DNA from 2 places in the Planctobacterium sp. AWH2_060 genome. Region 2 is predicted to be linked to the other one. Evidence: predicted binding sites of a transcription regulator. Region 2 holds the regulator's gene; the other holds the start of a gene.
What was found. The regulator LexA, encoded in region 2, represses DNA repair genes until DNA is damaged. The targets are predictions, from matches to a motif close to TACTGTATNNNNATACAGTA.
Positions count from the first base shown of each region.

Region 1 (7,848 bases), 350 kb from region 2:
ACTAAAACTGAATTACACCAATCTTAAGATGGATGTCCTGTTTAGTTCAGTAGTTCAGTGAGCTGACGTAAGGCATTGGGTCCGGCATTACCCCCTGCGTTTTTACCGGCATTACCGTATTTAAAATCACTGCCGTAATCGGATTTAGTCAGCAGGTTACCGGCATCATTGTAATCGTAATTTATCGTGCCGGCAGTACCTGAGCCGAGGGTGACGGTGGCCGAATCCAGTCGATGTAACGCATCGTAAACATAGTCCTTAACAATCTCACTGCCCTGCAGGCTGTTGTTTTCAAATCGTTTCAGGTTACCCCAGCCATCATAGGTGCTGTACTGAATATTCAGGATGGCGGTGTCAGTGGCAGAGGTCCCTGCCATCTGGCCTGATTTTGCGTGATAGTTAAAGTTCTGAATCAAACCAGCGCCGAGCTTTTGCTGAGTTAACTCACCGGTGGCGGCATAATTCTGATACTCCGCCAGTACCTTCAACTCACTACCGGAGGTGTCAGGTATCCAGTCTTTGGTCTTAAAGCCTTTGTCATCGTAGCTGTAGGCCACAATCAGGCTGTCTGCACTCTGGTGCGCCAACAAACGGCCGTAATTGGCATCATATGCAAAACGCTGAATGTAGTTAGAGATACCGTCTTTGGTGATGGTATCTTCCTGCACGGTGACACGCCCTAATTCGTCATACACGTATTCCCGGGAATGATTTCCGCGGCTTTCGGTGTCCGGCGCACCATAAAACTGCGTATCGTAAGGTGGGTGTCCTGTTTAGTTCCGAAAAACTGAGGCGACAACTATCCTGACACTGGGGGATGGGTGTCCATGTAAATTAAATTAGTTTAGCTGCATCCATCATTAGGATGGCTGTCCATATAAGTTTCCGCCGCCCGCATTGCGGTTAACCAGCACACGTCCCAGCGCATCATAGCTGGTGCTTTCGTATACGGTTAACGGCGTAAAATTACGATGGGTGTCCACGTAAATTATTAGTTATCCTTATTTAAACACCCGGTCCCAAATTGATGAGCGTATTTATCTAAGATGAACTTTATAAGTTGCTCTTTCTCTTTTTTTAGTTGAGGATTGTACCAATCATCTTCCTCACACAAATATGAAAGTAAATTTTCATCGTTTAAATACCCAATAAACGGATTTGCGCCCCTTTCCAACAAGTGAAGTGCGACATCAAAATGACGCCCCCTTAAAGCAACTATTAAGGGGGTACCGTATACCTTTAAATCCGAATCGATATTAGCTCCATAATCCAACAGCAATTTCATGAACTCTTCTCGTCCAACTGACATTGACACGAAAATTATAGGCATTTGTCCTTCAGCGTTCGGTAAATTTGGGTCCGCCCCAGCTTCCAGAAGAGCCGTGAATATTTCTATATTCTCAGATTTAAGAGCAACGATTAAAGACTGGTTTAATTGTTCTTGAGGTATCGTTATGAAAGTATTTAGCACTTCTCGAACTTTTTTTTCATCTCCACTCTTTACAACCGAAACAAGATTCATTTCATTAGCTCTTTTTTCTTGCACTGCGATATTAGTTGATTCACTAGATTCAATGTATCCACAACTTAATATTAGAAACGTTACAGCCATTACAAATATTTTTAGCATGTTTTACCACCTACTTACCTAGTGCTTCGATGACGTGTGAAATACCATGCATTTCCACTCTCTCTTTCATTGTATGATGGGCAGGTCTCCAAGGCCAGTTATTGAGTGAAGATCTTGTTGGCTGAATAGTTGAGTGTAACTCTATTTGATTTCCAATTTTGTATGGGACAAAGGGAAGGTTCTTCTGAGCATAACTGAGGATTTCACCTTTAACATAGTACGAATTTATTTTTGACGCATTTCGCATATTTCCATTGTGGTCATTTATTGTCCCTGTGGTTACACCAGCGGAGTTAAACGTGTTTGCAGGAACGCCACTAGTTAACGCCGCCAAAGAGGCCAACCCTCCTCCCAATGAATGCCCTGTTAGTCTAAGATTGTCTTTTCCTACAATTTTAGATATCACGGCTGTATTTTGAACTGCCAATCTATGTTGGTCAGAGGTTCCTACCATCTCAGTTGCATTGGTTTTCCAATCAGCTCCTGTTATTCCACCTTCGGTACCAGCGAACGCATATATATATTCATCATAATTCTCATCATAATAAAGTCCAGATTTAAACCCTGAACCTCCCGTACCTTCGTCATTTGTTAATTGGCACCGCTATGGATCCATTTCGTTGGCGGCGTAATGGATCCACCCCATTTGCACCGTAATCGATCCACCTGATTGGCGGCGTAATAGATCCACTTTGACCTGATTTCTCCCCTCAAACTTCTGTTTAACTCGCGTATCGTTGACTGTTTTTGCAGTCAGGAGATTACGCATGGCAAACCGGAGGTTTGAAATGTACCAATACCGACACATCCTCGTTCGAATGCGAATGGGGGATTCTAATCGAGCCATCGCTGATAGTGGCGTCGCTGGCCGTAATAAAGTGAAAGCGATTAAGCGTACCGCATTGAAGCATGGCTGGCTTGAACCGGATAGCGAGCTGCCTGATGATACACAACTGGCCGCTGTCTTTAGCGAGAAGCCACCCAACCCAACCACAACCTCATCCGTTGCACCTTACGCTGATAAAGTCGACAAGTGGTATCAGGATGGTGTGCAGGGCACGACAATCCATCAGGCACTGATGGATAAATATGGCTTCACCGGTAGTTACTGGTCGGTGATCCGTTACTTAAAAGCCCTGTCTGAGAAGACGCCTGTTCCTACAACCGTCATGGAGTTTACACCGGGCGATGCCGCGCAAGTGGACTTCGGCGCAGGACCACTCATTGTCGATACTCAAACAGGCGAGTTACGCAAAAGCTGGATCTTCGTGATGACCCTGGCCTGGAGTCGGCACATTTATGCTGAGTTTATCCGTGACCAAAGTACCGCAACCTGGCTGGCCTGCCACCGGCGGGCGTTCGAGTGGTTCCGGGGGGTGCCCAAACGCGTAGTTATCGACAATCCAAAATGTGCGATTACAAAGGCCTGCTATCACGACCCACAGGTACAAAGGGCTTATGGTGAATGTGCTGAAGGTTATGGTTTTTTGATTGCGCCATGCCCGGTACGCGATCCGCAGAAAAAAGGCCGCGTTGAATCTAACGTTAAGTATATCAAAAACAGCTTTGTTCCCCTGAAGGAATTTCGCGGTCTGAGTGATGCCAATGCACAACTTAAACGCTGGTTGCTGGCGGTTGCGGGAAATCGTAAACACGGCACCACGAAATGTCAGCCGCTTGAGCGCTTTACTGAGATAGAGCAGGCACGACTTAAACCGTTACCTGATGTGCCACCGGAGCAGGCCGTCTGGACAAAGGTCAAGGTACACGGTGATGGCCACGTACAGTTTGAACACTGCCGTTACTCAGTACCCTATACGCTGATCAGAGAAACACTCTGGCTCAAAGCCAGTGACAATATGATTCGCATTTATCAGGGCCATGAACTCAAGGCAACGCATGCCCGAATGCGCCATCAGGGTGGCAGAGCCACCGTTCCCGAACATCAACCGCCCGCAGCTCAGGCTTACAACATGCAGGATCCACAATATTGTCTGACTCAGGCGAAACGGATTGGTGAGTCATGCCATGTGTTCATTAAGCGCCTGTTCGCCAGTCGGGTACTGGATAACCTTCGCGCAGCACAAGGTGTTGTTGGTCTTGCCAGACGCTACGGTGATAAGCGCGTTGAAGCTGCCTGCTTGCGGGCACTGACCTTCGATAACGTGCGCTACAGTGCGGTCAGACAAATCCTCGAAAAAGGACTGGACCAGCAGCCCATTGAATCGAACGCCTTCGATACGTTGAGCGATGTCTATACCGGCGGTGGCCGGTTCCATCGAGATCCCAATAAACTTCTCCCTCATTAGAATAAGGAAAAAACGATGATCAATCCGATCCCCGAACTTACACCACTACTGAAGCAACTACGCCTCTCTGGCATGACGGACTCTCTGGCGATGCGTAATCGTGAAGCCATCGAACATCAACTCAGTTATCCGGACTTCCTGGCGTTACTGGTACAGGATGAAGTCGCCAGGCGTGATCAGAAGAAATATGCCACCCGCCTTCGTCGTGCAGGCTTCAGGGGCAATAAAACCCTGGAGAGCTTCGATCTGAGTGCCAACCCTAACCTGAATCGCGCTTATATTAATGAGCTGGCTGATTGCCGGTTCATTGACGAACATGTAGCAGTACTTATTGCGGGTCCATGCGGCACCGGTAAAAGTCATCTGGCTCAGGCTATTGGCCATTGTGCGGTACAAAAAGGCATTGATGTGTTGTTCTTCACTCAGGCTAAGTTACTGTCCAATCTTCACGCAGCCAGAGCAACCAACACCTATGAGAAGCGTTTCCAAACGCTGGCAAAAGTCGACTTACTCATCATTGATGACTTCGGTTTAAAGCCACTCAAATCACCTCAGGATGAAGATTTACACGACTTAATCGATGAACGGTATGAGCAAAAATCAACGATTATCACCAGTAACCTGGACTTCAGTGAATGGGGACAGGCATTCCCAAATAAACTGCTTGGCGCGGCGACACTCGACCGACTCAAACACAACGCTTATCGACTGGTTCTGGAAGGCGAAAGTTACCGCAAATTACGAGAGAACCATAATTAGACTGGACGAGGAGAAAAAAGCGAGAAATAATCCCCCTGTTTGAGGGCTAAAATGACGGTTTGAAGTGGATCCAATACGTCGCAAATGGGTGGATCTATTAGGGTGCCAATCGACATCATTGAAAGTTAACCCTTCCAATTCCGAATATTGAGAAGGATCGACCTTTGAAACACCATCAGGCAACTTTCCTTTCCCATGGTGTCTATTCTTATAAACATGATCAGATATAGCAGCATCTCTTTTTGCTCTATGCATAGATTTACCAAATTCTTTGATTGCTGAAAGTTTTGCTCCCATATCTCCATTAGAATCACCGTTAAAAGTATAAGTGCCAATTGCCTTACCATCCGCTCCGGTTATAGTCACTTCTGAATCTCCATTTACAAAAGCATCAACAAGACAACCAGCGCTATCATCTACACCACAGCTTGTATACCCACTCGGATCCGTCCCACTCAACGGATTATTCATGATATAGCTGTAGGGGTTAATGCTCTGGCTATTTGTGGGCGACTGAATAAAGGGGTCAACCGACAAGAAACGGCCAGTGTTGTAGTCATACGCCCGACCATTCATATGAACGTGCTCAAGCCTACTAATTATAATTTTTTAGTTTTGATTGGATTTGCTAATTAATTCATGCCAATATTCACTGTATATAGATACATATGTAGATTAATTAATGGAATATAAACTATACAATTTGGATGCTGTTGAGTTTTTAAAACAGATAGAAGATTGTTCAATTGACCTTGTTATCACTGATCCTCCATATGAATCTCTCGAAAAACACCGCAAAATCGGAACTACTACACGATTAAAGAATAGTAAAGCATCCAGTAATAAGTGGTTTAAAATCTTTCCGAATGATCGATTTGAAGAACTCTTTACTCAAGTACACAGGGTATTGAAGAAAAACAGTCACTTTTATTTATTTTGTGATCAGGAAACAGCTTTCATAGTAAAACCAATCGCAGAGAAAGTTGGATTCAAATTCTGGAAACCTCTCGTGTGGGACAAAGTCGCTATTGGTATGGGATACCATTATCGAGCAAGATATGAATTTATATTGTTCTTCGAAAAAGGTAAGAAAAAACTTAACAGTCTTGCTACGCCTGACATTTTAGTAGAAAAACGTGTATGGAAAGGATATCCAACTGAAAAGCCAGAAGGACTCGCCAAGACATTAATAGAGCAAAGCTCAATAGAAAATAATATTATTATGGATCCCTTCTGTGGTTCAGGATTTGTCGGAAGTGCATCAGCTAAACTGGGTCGTAATTTTGTGGGAAATGACTTATGTGAGGAAGCAATTGAAATTACAAATAAAAGAATTTCGGAAATAATTACTTAAGTGTTTTAAACTTTTTGACCCAAGCCACGAGAGTTTGTGCTCTTCTTCTTGCAGTATTCTCACTCAAACCATTGCAATAGTTTATTAGGAAATCTGCTGCTGTGTTTTCGTCAATGTCTCTAATGTCAGAGACTTTTTGCTCATGCATCCAAATAAAGCAACAGTCTGTATTTTCAAACTGTTGCTTAATTACTGCAATAACATCCACATTAGTTTTTGCATCTACAATCTTCTTTCCGAAAGGGGTCAATCTACCAAACTCTTGAACCAAAGAAAGCATTATGCACGCATCTCGATAATACAAGACTTGACGAGGATCTTTTCCAAATTTTTCAGCTGTCACAACTCCATCTGTTTCTAAGATATTCAAGTAACTAGCTATTGCTTCGGTAGAGTCTGCCTGCGGAACCATCGTACTATCAAGATATGTTCGAAGTGCTTCATCTACTTCGTTTAGTAGTGATTCAATTGTTGCTTGATCAAGAGACAATACTCGTTGCGTAGTTTCTTCATCAATTAATTCTACATTTACACTTTTCTCTAGTTGCAAAGCAAACAATTTCCGTAATGCTCGAAGGTCAAACTTACGTTCTTTGATAAGTTGTATAAGAGAAGACTTTTCCTGAATTTTGTTCAGTAATTCATAACCTTCATTCCTAAGCTTTTCAGGATCTTGTGCTTTCACTCTGTAAACGAATGAACCTTCTATTGCATCTCTTGCAACAAAATTAGATTTAATATTATATGCGCCGAGGAAAGCCCCCAAAAACTCTGAGAAAGCTTCTCCAATAGAATTTAGGACTCCTGAAACTAAATCACCTGAGTTCGATTTTGAAATTCTGATCTTGTGAGTATGCTTCCTTTTGCCATCTAAGTTGTAATTTTCGGAAATGAATACAGAATCAGTGGGAACTTTAATTTTAAGTGACGCAAATTTCTTCCATTGTTCTTTTAAAATTCCCGAATTTAAGTCCTCATCAACAAATAATACTCTGTCTTGTTTTGAGGTTCTGATTGCTTTTACAATTGGAATATCTTTCTGTTCAAGTTGGTTAATTTTTTGATTGGATGCTGGTGTTATCAGCCACCTGTCCTTTCCATCCTTAGGGCCGAGGCTGTAGCAAAAAAACAACTGTTCGAAATCATTTAGTGCAGAAAATATGACAGGCTCACCGTAAAAACTATAAAGGGCATGATCAAACTTTTTGATATAACGCTCCCTTTAACGATCACATTGTGGCATAAGCCGATAAAATAGCTTTACACTGAACTCTGTTCACTCCATCCTGGCCCGATTTATCTCTCATAAAGGTCGCGTCATGGAAATTCTTGTTCATCTTCAAAAAGTGTCTGATACCCGATCTCATGTTAATCAGGATTATCCTGTGCTGGAGATGTCATTCCTGTTGATAAGTGCCCTCATAAGTGGCAGTAAATCCTGGGCTGATATTCATGTTTTTGGCGAAACACGACTGGACTGGCTAAGACAATATCTGCCTTTTGAATACGGGATACCCACCCAACAAAATGTCGCCCGTATCATCAGAACTATGGTGCCTGAATCATTAATGGCAGCGTTGGTTTCCTGGGTAAATGCGGTCAGGGAAGAAAGCCAGTTTCAACATATTGCTATTGACGGCAAAGATGTACGAGGTGTCGCGAAATATAGCGGCTCAACGCCATTGAGCATGGTTTCTGCATTTGATGTGGAACAGGGGCTGGTGTTGTATCACAAAGCCGGACGAGGCAAAGGAAATGAGCTGGCAATGGCCCGGGAGTTAATTGAATCGCTGGAC
Region 1 is NZ_JBSWTG010000001.1:4,012,154-4,020,001, reverse strand. Features, by position in the region: gene ACXAD8_RS17200 (hypothetical protein) at 42-695, opposite strand; gene ACXAD8_RS17195 (hypothetical protein) at 861-983, opposite strand; gene ACXAD8_RS17190 (ankyrin repeat domain-containing protein) at 992-1,630, opposite strand; partial or broken gene ACXAD8_RS17185 (Tle-like phospholipase domain-containing protein) at 1,641-2,192, opposite strand; gene istA (IS21 family transposase) at 2,419-3,939, shown strand; gene istB (IS21-like element helper ATPase IstB) at 3,955-4,698, shown strand; partial or broken gene ACXAD8_RS17170 (RHS repeat-associated core domain-containing protein) at 5,130-5,280, opposite strand; gene ACXAD8_RS17165 (DNA-methyltransferase) at 5,381-6,052, shown strand; gene ACXAD8_RS17160 (DUF6575 domain-containing protein) at 6,045-7,262, opposite strand; gene ACXAD8_RS17155 (ISAs1 family transposase) at 7,372-7,848, shown strand, end outside.
Region 1: a site for LexA is predicted at 5,349-5,368, ahead of ACXAD8_RS17165 (DNA-methyltransferase). Genes of this name have one in related genera too.

Region 2 (7,848 bases):
ATATTCAATACCAGAAAAACCAATAATAAACAGGATGATAACGGCCTACCCGCTATTGTAGATTATATTACGCCGAAGCTTTAGTCTAAATCATGTAATTGGTATTATTTTGCATAATTTAATTAATCTACATGAATTTTGGCTGAAAACTCCCTGAATAATCTCACTATTACCGAATCCTGGCATGACGCAGAGGATTTGCAACCTGTCGATCCCCTGCTGCGCAACTGGTTGTTGAATACGGGCTCATTAACCGAAAGGTTGCAATCCAACTGTTTGCGCTTTGAAGTGGAAGTTTTGAATCAGCGGGTGGCAGAGATAGCTCCCGATGAAAGCCAATATTTGTATGGCCAGTTTGATGAGGTTGCGCAGGATACTCAGGTTCGTGAGGTGTATTTGAAAGGCAATGGAGAGCATTGGGTGTTTGCTCGTTCTCTCTTGCCGGTTAGCTTTCTGGAACAAGAAATGTCAGAACTGACCCGGTTAGGTAACAAACCCTTGGGTAAGATCATCTTTAACGATGCCAGATTTCAACGTCAGAGTTTTCAGTTGGTAAAGTGCCCGGTGGCAGGTGCAACCCAGACAAAACTTGGTATTGAAAGCAGCATAAACTTATGGGGACGGCGCTCTTTGTTTCGCTTTAAAACCCATCGCATCATGGTGGCTGAACTTTTCTTGCCGGGTAGCCCCGCCTATGCCAATCATTAATCCGACCTGTTGATGTGAGCAAAATGGATAGATCAATAAAACTCAATGCCTTGTGGCGACTGATGCGTGCCGATAAGCCTATTGGTACCTGGCTGCTGATGTGGCCAACCGCCTGGGGCTTAATACTGGCAGCCGAAGGGTGGCCTGGTTGGCACATTAGCCTGGTGTTTGTTGTGGGCACATTTCTGATGCGCTCCGCCGGTTGCGTTATCAATGATTTTGCGGATCGCAAGATAGATGGCCACGTAAAACGCACGGAACAGCGGCCAATTGTCAGTGGTGAGGTTTCCGCAAAACAAGCTCTGGCATTGTTCACGGGCTTGTCTTTAATGGCTTTTGCCTTGGTGCTTACGCTGAACTGGCAAACGATAGCATTGTCTTTTGTGGCGTTGGCGCTGGCGTTTTGTTACCCCTTTATGAAGCGCTTTACCTACTTACCACAGTTTGTATTGGGAGCTGCTTTTAGTTTTGGTATTCCCATGGCCTTTATGGCGATCCGCGAGCAACTGCCCTGGTGGTTGTGGTTGATTTATCTGGCTAACCTGTTGTGGACAGTGGCTTACGATACTATGTATGCCATGGTGGATAGGGATGATGATGTGAAAATCGGGGTAAAGTCTACCGCGATATTGTTCGGTCAATTCGACAAACTCATCATTGCCATTTTGCAGTTGTTAACCCTGCTGAGTTTAGGTTGGGTATTCCTGCTGTTACAGTTGGGATATTTTGCCTATGGTGCACTGTTTATCGCGGCGTTTTTGTTTATTCAGCAGCAAATAATGATTGCAAAGCGTCAGCGAGAGGCTTGTTTTAAGGCTTTTTTACACAATAATAAAGTGGGCTTTGTGATCACCTTGGGACTTATCGGGGAGTTCCTTCTCCCCGTGTTAATTTGAGGTTACTTTATCTGCTGTAATCGTTTAACAAATTCCGGAGAAACCAGAGTAAACAGCAATTGCTGTAATTCCCTGCTTTTTTCCGAGTGCAGCAATAAACCTTCTTCATTGGCTTCCCAGATTTCATATTCACGGGCTGCGGCAATAAAGGTGGCTAATACGTTTTTGTCGTAAAATTCCGGGGCACTGATACCGTGCAATGTTGACATGCGTTCTGCTACCTGACGACTGCGCTTTTCAAGTGCGCCGCGTGCAGTGGTACCCAGCTGTTCCAGTTGATTGAGTACTAAAGCGTACCGTTGCAGCGTTTCCTGAATAACAGACTTCAATAACCACAGGCTATAAAACTGCACACTACTGGTATCTGCAGGCATTAATATATCATCACTGGCTTTTAACATGCCTTGCTGCACCATGCCGTCTATTAAGCCTCTGGTATAAATCTCAGCCTCTTCCTCTTTCATGTAGATAAAGAGTTCTTTTTTCAACAATGGAAAAATCCGGGCTACAATTTTTATAACTTCTTCGCGGTGGCATTCGTTATGAGCAACAACTATCGCCGCGATTAATCCGGGTACGCAGAACATATGCAGAATATTATTGCGGTAATAAGTGAGCAGGATAGCGTTGTCTCGTTCAATCGAGATGATTTCCCCGAAGCTATCTTCGGTGACATTAAACTTACCCAGTCGCAGGGTGTTTTCTAACAGTTTTTCTGCGCCCACCTGAGGAAAACTGCTTTGATTGCTAAATGGGCATTGCCTTAGCAAGGCCAGATAGCTTTCCATGACCTGCAACAACTCTTCTTTGCTCATGGCGCGTTTCTCCGCCACCAGTAAACAAAGTGACGCCAGGCCCATGCCGCTTACCGCTGATGCCTGATTAATACGCTCCAGTATATTGTGGCTCAGGGTGTTCACCGTAGGATTAAGCCATGATGGTTTTTTATCGTCCAGGCTGGCTTGCGCTTCTCGCCAATCCGGGGCATTTTTATCCAGGTATTGGCCCAGATGAATAGGCTCGCCAAAGTTTAAAAATCCGTAGCCGTAGTTTTTCAGCTTTCTGATGGCGGAAAATACCCCGAGGAAAGATTCTTTTTCCTTACTTTTGCCGCGCAATTCCTTGAGGTAGCTCTTCACTTCCATTACATGCTCATAGCCGATATAAACCGGGACTATGCTCACCGGGCGTTTAACGCCTTTTACCATTGCCTGAATAGTCATGGCTAACATGCCGGTTTTGGGCGGCAGTAACCGGCCGGTTCTGCTGCGTCCGCCTTCGGCATAAAATTTAACGGAATAACCCTTGTTAAATAATTGCTCCAGGTATTCGCGGAATACCGCAGTATAGAGTTTATTACCAGCGAATGAGCGGCGAATAAAGAAAGCACCGCCGCGTCGGAATAAACCACCGATGGGCCAGAAGTTGAGGTTAATACCCGCGGCAATGTGCGGTGTCACCAGTCCTTCGTGGTAAATTACGTAGGTCAGCAGCAGGTAATCCATATGACTGCGATGACAGGGAACATAGATGATTTCGTGACCATTTTGCGCCAGTTCCCGCACTTTATCGGCATTTTTAACTTCAATACCGTTATATATCTTGTTCCAGACCCGGCCCAATAAGCGATCGCCCAGGCGGATCACGCCTTCCCGGTAATCGGCGGCAATTTCTTCGATGTAACTTTTCGCTTTGATTCGTGCTTTGTGCAACTGTTGCGGAGAGTTCTTAGCTTCCTGTGCCATGGCTTTTTTAACGGATGGCGCAGCCAGAATGCTGTTAAAAAGCTGGTGTCGGTCCATTAACATTGGACCGTTCATACTTTGCTGCCGACGATAAAAGTGGGTGCGGGCCAGTCGGATCAACTTATGAGCGATTTCAGAATCTGAGCCTACGGTGGTGGCCATTTTTTGGCTGGAAACCGCGGAACTGTAATAGACAAAGTTATCTCGCCCTAAAAACAACACAATAAAAAACTTTCGCAACCAGTTTGGCGAGGCCTTGAAGGTGAACAGGTCTGCCCAACCGCGACTTTCTTTACCTGGTGCGCGTCCCCAGAAGATAGACACGGGAACGATTTGTAAATCCAGGTTTTCATCATCTCGGTGCAGTTCAAAAAGGCGGGTAAAACTTTTGTTGATGTCTGTGTGTTTTGATTTTTTTGAGAATAGAGATTCAGGTTCCTGCAAAAACAAACAGTTGCTAATTTTGTCACCAGCAATTTCCAGGTGTTGATCGGGAGCCGGTAAGCCCAGCATTTTGGTAGACAACTCCAGGGCAACGCGGTCAGTGACTGAATTAGTTTTTAACAGATAAATGATAGGACGAGTTTTATCGATACCTAATTCGCCCTCGATATCTGTAGGAATATTACTGGTTTTTACCAGCCAGCGAGTCGGGTATTTTACTAAATTAAAAAATAGATTTTGATACCAGGCCATGGTGCTTAAATTCAGATTCAAATTATTGCGATCATAGCATGACCTTTTCTGTTTGGCTTAGTGATCTGTGTAAGCGAATTTCAGCGGACTTAACTGAAATTGCGGATTTTTTATTGAGATTATCCGGTAACTGTATATACTCCCAGTTAAACTGTACGTAAAAACAGGTTAGATATGCGTCCACTTACGTTACGACAAGAGCAGGTGTTGAACCTGATAAAAGAGACAATCTCCGACACGGGTATGCCGCCCACCCGAGCCGAAATAGCACGTGAGCTTGGCTTTAAATCAGTTAATGCCGCCGAAGAGCACCTAAAGGCGCTGGCCAGAAAAGGGGTGATTGAAATTTTAGCGGGCACCTCTCGTGGTATTCGCCTTACCGGACCTGTTGATGAACCTGAGCCGGAATTAGGTCTGCCATTAATTGGTAAAGTCGCGGCTGGTGAACCCATCCTGGCGCAAGAGCACATAGAAAGTCACTATCAGGTAGCCGCTGGCATGTTTCAACCTGAAGCCCATTATTTGTTGCGGGTGGACGGCGAGAGCATGAAAGACATTGGAATTATGGATGGCGATTTACTGGCGGTTCATCGCACTAATCAGGCCCGTAATGGTCAGGTTGTGGTGGCCAGAGTGGAAGAGGATGTTACCGTTAAGCGTTTTGAAAAGAGCGGCTCTCAGGTATTGTTACATGCCGAGAATCCTGATTTTGCACCAATTAAGGTCGATCTAAAATCTCAACCCTTAAATATTGAAGGTATAGCAGTAGGAATTATCCGAAATAACGCCTGGATGTAGCAAACTTTTCTTGCCAACAAAAATATTTCACTATTTCTCACTCTCTTCTAGCCCATTGATAAATGGGCTTTTTTGTATCTTTAACGGCCTGCTAGTTGGTTGTTCCCGTTAAAAGTTAGCTTTAAAAACAGCTTATTTATTTCCCTTTTTAAGATTTCGGTCTATTTTTGACGCTATAGATGATGAAAAAAACATCATTTAGTGTCTCTCAATTGTTTTTGATCTTCGAAATTTGTTTACATATCATTCAGATTTTAACATAGTAATAACATATATGTTTCAATGCTGTAACTTTTGTGCGGCACCGTTGTTGTAAAAATGACCAACAACAAAACAACGGGTAATGAAGGAGGAACACACAGGTGGGTAAATTGTTTACTGGAATTTGGGGCGTGATGGCGTTTTTAGTGAGTTTCACTAGTTTCGCAGCGTCAGATCCCAAACCTGATCAATATCAGTTAAATCTGCGCACTGGTGTCACAGATATCAGCCAACAGGTATATGACTTACACATGACCATTTTCTGGATTTGTGTGGTCATTGGTGTGATTGTATTTGGTGCCATGTTATGGGCCACGATTTTCCACAGAAAATCCAGAGGGGTTACACCGGCAACATTTCATGAAAGTGTTAAAGTGGAAATCGCCTGGACCGTCGTGCCCTTCATTATTCTAATCGGAATGGCTATTCCCGCCACCAAAACCCTGATTGCTATGGAAGATGTGTCTTCACCTGATGTCACCGTTTTGGTAACCGGTTCTCAGTGGAAGTGGCATTACAAGTACATGGATAACGAGGTTGAGTATTATTCTGTGATGGCTACTCAACCCGAGCAAATCAATAACAAGTTAGAAAAGAATATTAACTATCTGCTGGAAGTGGATCGCCCTCTGGTCATTCCTACCAATCAAAAAGTCCGTTTTCTGATCACCTCGGATGATGTTATCCACTCCTGGTGGGTACCGGATTTTGCCGTTAAAAAAGATGCCAACCCAGGATTTATCAACGAAGCCTGGGCAAGAGTTGAAAAGCCAGGTATCTATCGCGGTCAGTGTGCTGAGTTATGTGGTAAGGATCACGGCTTTATGCCGGTTGTGGTAATTGCCAAAGAGCCAGCAGATTACGCGGCCTGGATTGCTGAGCAAGAAGAGCAGCAGCGCATAGCCAAAGAAGAAGAGCAAAAATTACTGGCTATGAACATGGATATGGACGAACTCATGAGTGTCGGTGAGCGCGTTTACAACACCACGTGTGCCGCTTGCCACATGCCTAATGGTGAAGGTTTACCGGGCGTATTCCCGGGACTGAAGGGCAGTGATATCGCCATTAACGATATGCAAAAACACATTGAGGTCGTGGTTAACGGTGTTTCCGGAACGGCCATGCAAGCTTATGGCAAGCAGCTTTCCATGAAAGAGTTAGCCGCTGTAATAACTTACGAGCGAAACGCCTGGGGTAACGATACAGGTGAATTGGTGCAAGCCAAAGATGTTAACGCTGTATTAAACGGACAATAAGGGGAGTTGAGATGAGTACAGTGACTAATGATATCCATCACGACGAGCACCATGATCATCACGATCATAAACCTACTGGTATTAAGCGCTGGTTATACACTACTAACCACAAAGATATAGGTACTTTGTATCTCTGGTTTGCCTTCATCATGTTTTTGATAGGCGGCGCCATGGCAATGGTTATTCGGGCGGAGCTGTTTCAGCCTGGACTACAAATTGTTGACCCTAACTTTTTTAATCAGATGACCACTGTCCATGGGTTGATCATGGTATTTGGTGCCGTTATGCCAGCGTTTACTGGTCTGGCAAACTGGATGGTACCACTGATGATTGGTGCGCCGGATATGGCGTTACCCAGAATGAACAACTGGAGTTTCTGGATCTTGCCTTTTGCCTTCTTGATCCTGTTAATGTCCTTATTTATGGAAGGTGGCGGTCCCGCGTTTGGTTGGACTTTCTATGCGCCTCTGTCTACCACTTACAGTAACGATACAACGGCTTTGTTTGTATTTTCAGTGCACATCATGGGTGCCAGCTCAATCATGGGTGCGATTAACGTTATCGTAACCATATTGAATATGCGCGCACCAGGTATGACTCTGATGAAAATGCCACTGTTCGTCTGGACCTGGCTGATTACCGCATTCCTGCTGATAGCTGTTATGCCGGTATTAGCTGGCGCGGTGACAATGGTTCTCACCGACAAATTCTTTGGAACCAGCTTCTTTGACGCTGCTGGTGGCGGTGATCCGGTGATGTTCCAGCACATTTTCTGGTTCTTTGGTCACCCTGAGGTGTATATCATGATCTTGCCAGCCTTTGGCATTATCTCTCAGATTGTTCCCACCTTCTCCCGTAAAAAATTGTTTGGTTATTCCTCCATGGTATATGCCACGGCGTCCATTGCCTTGTTGTCATTTATCGTCTGGGCTCACCATATGTTTACCACCGGTATGCCAGTGGGGGCGGAGCTGTTCTTCATGTTTGCCACTATGCTGATATCGGTGCCCACCGGGGTGAAAGTATTTAACTGGGTGGCGACGATGTGGCGCGGTGCAATCAGCTTTGAAATTCCCATGATGTTCTCCCTGGCTTTCATCGTGTTATTTACCATTGGGGGCTTATCAGGCTTGATGCTGGCGATTACACCGGTGGATTTCCAGTACCATGATACTTACTTTGTCGTGGCTCACTTCCATTACGTGCTAGTTACCGGTGCCGTGTTCTCCATCATGGCGGCTACCTATTACTGGTTGCCTAAGTGGACGGGCAAGATGTACGACATCACACTGGCCAAGCTACATTTCTGGTGTTCACTGGTGTCAGTCAATGTGTTGTTTTTCCCTATGCATTTCGTCGGTCTGGCGGGTATGCCCAGACGTATCCCGGATTATGCCTTGCAGTTCGCCGATTTTAACAAGTGGATCAGCTTGGGAGGCTTTGCCTTTGGTCTATCGCAACTGATCTTCCTGGCGCTGTTGATTAAGG
Region 2 is NZ_JBSWTG010000001.1:3,663,073-3,670,920, forward strand. Features, by position in the region: gene ACXAD8_RS15665 (flagellar basal body-associated protein FliL) at 1-2, opposite strand, end outside; gene ACXAD8_RS15670 (chorismate--pyruvate lyase family protein) at 139-708, shown strand; gene ubiA (4-hydroxybenzoate octaprenyltransferase) at 732-1,604, shown strand; gene plsB (glycerol-3-phosphate 1-O-acyltransferase PlsB) at 1,607-4,045, opposite strand; gene lexA (transcriptional repressor LexA) at 4,220-4,843, shown strand; gene coxB (cytochrome c oxidase subunit II) at 5,239-6,360, shown strand; gene ctaD (cytochrome c oxidase subunit I) at 6,372-7,848, shown strand, end outside.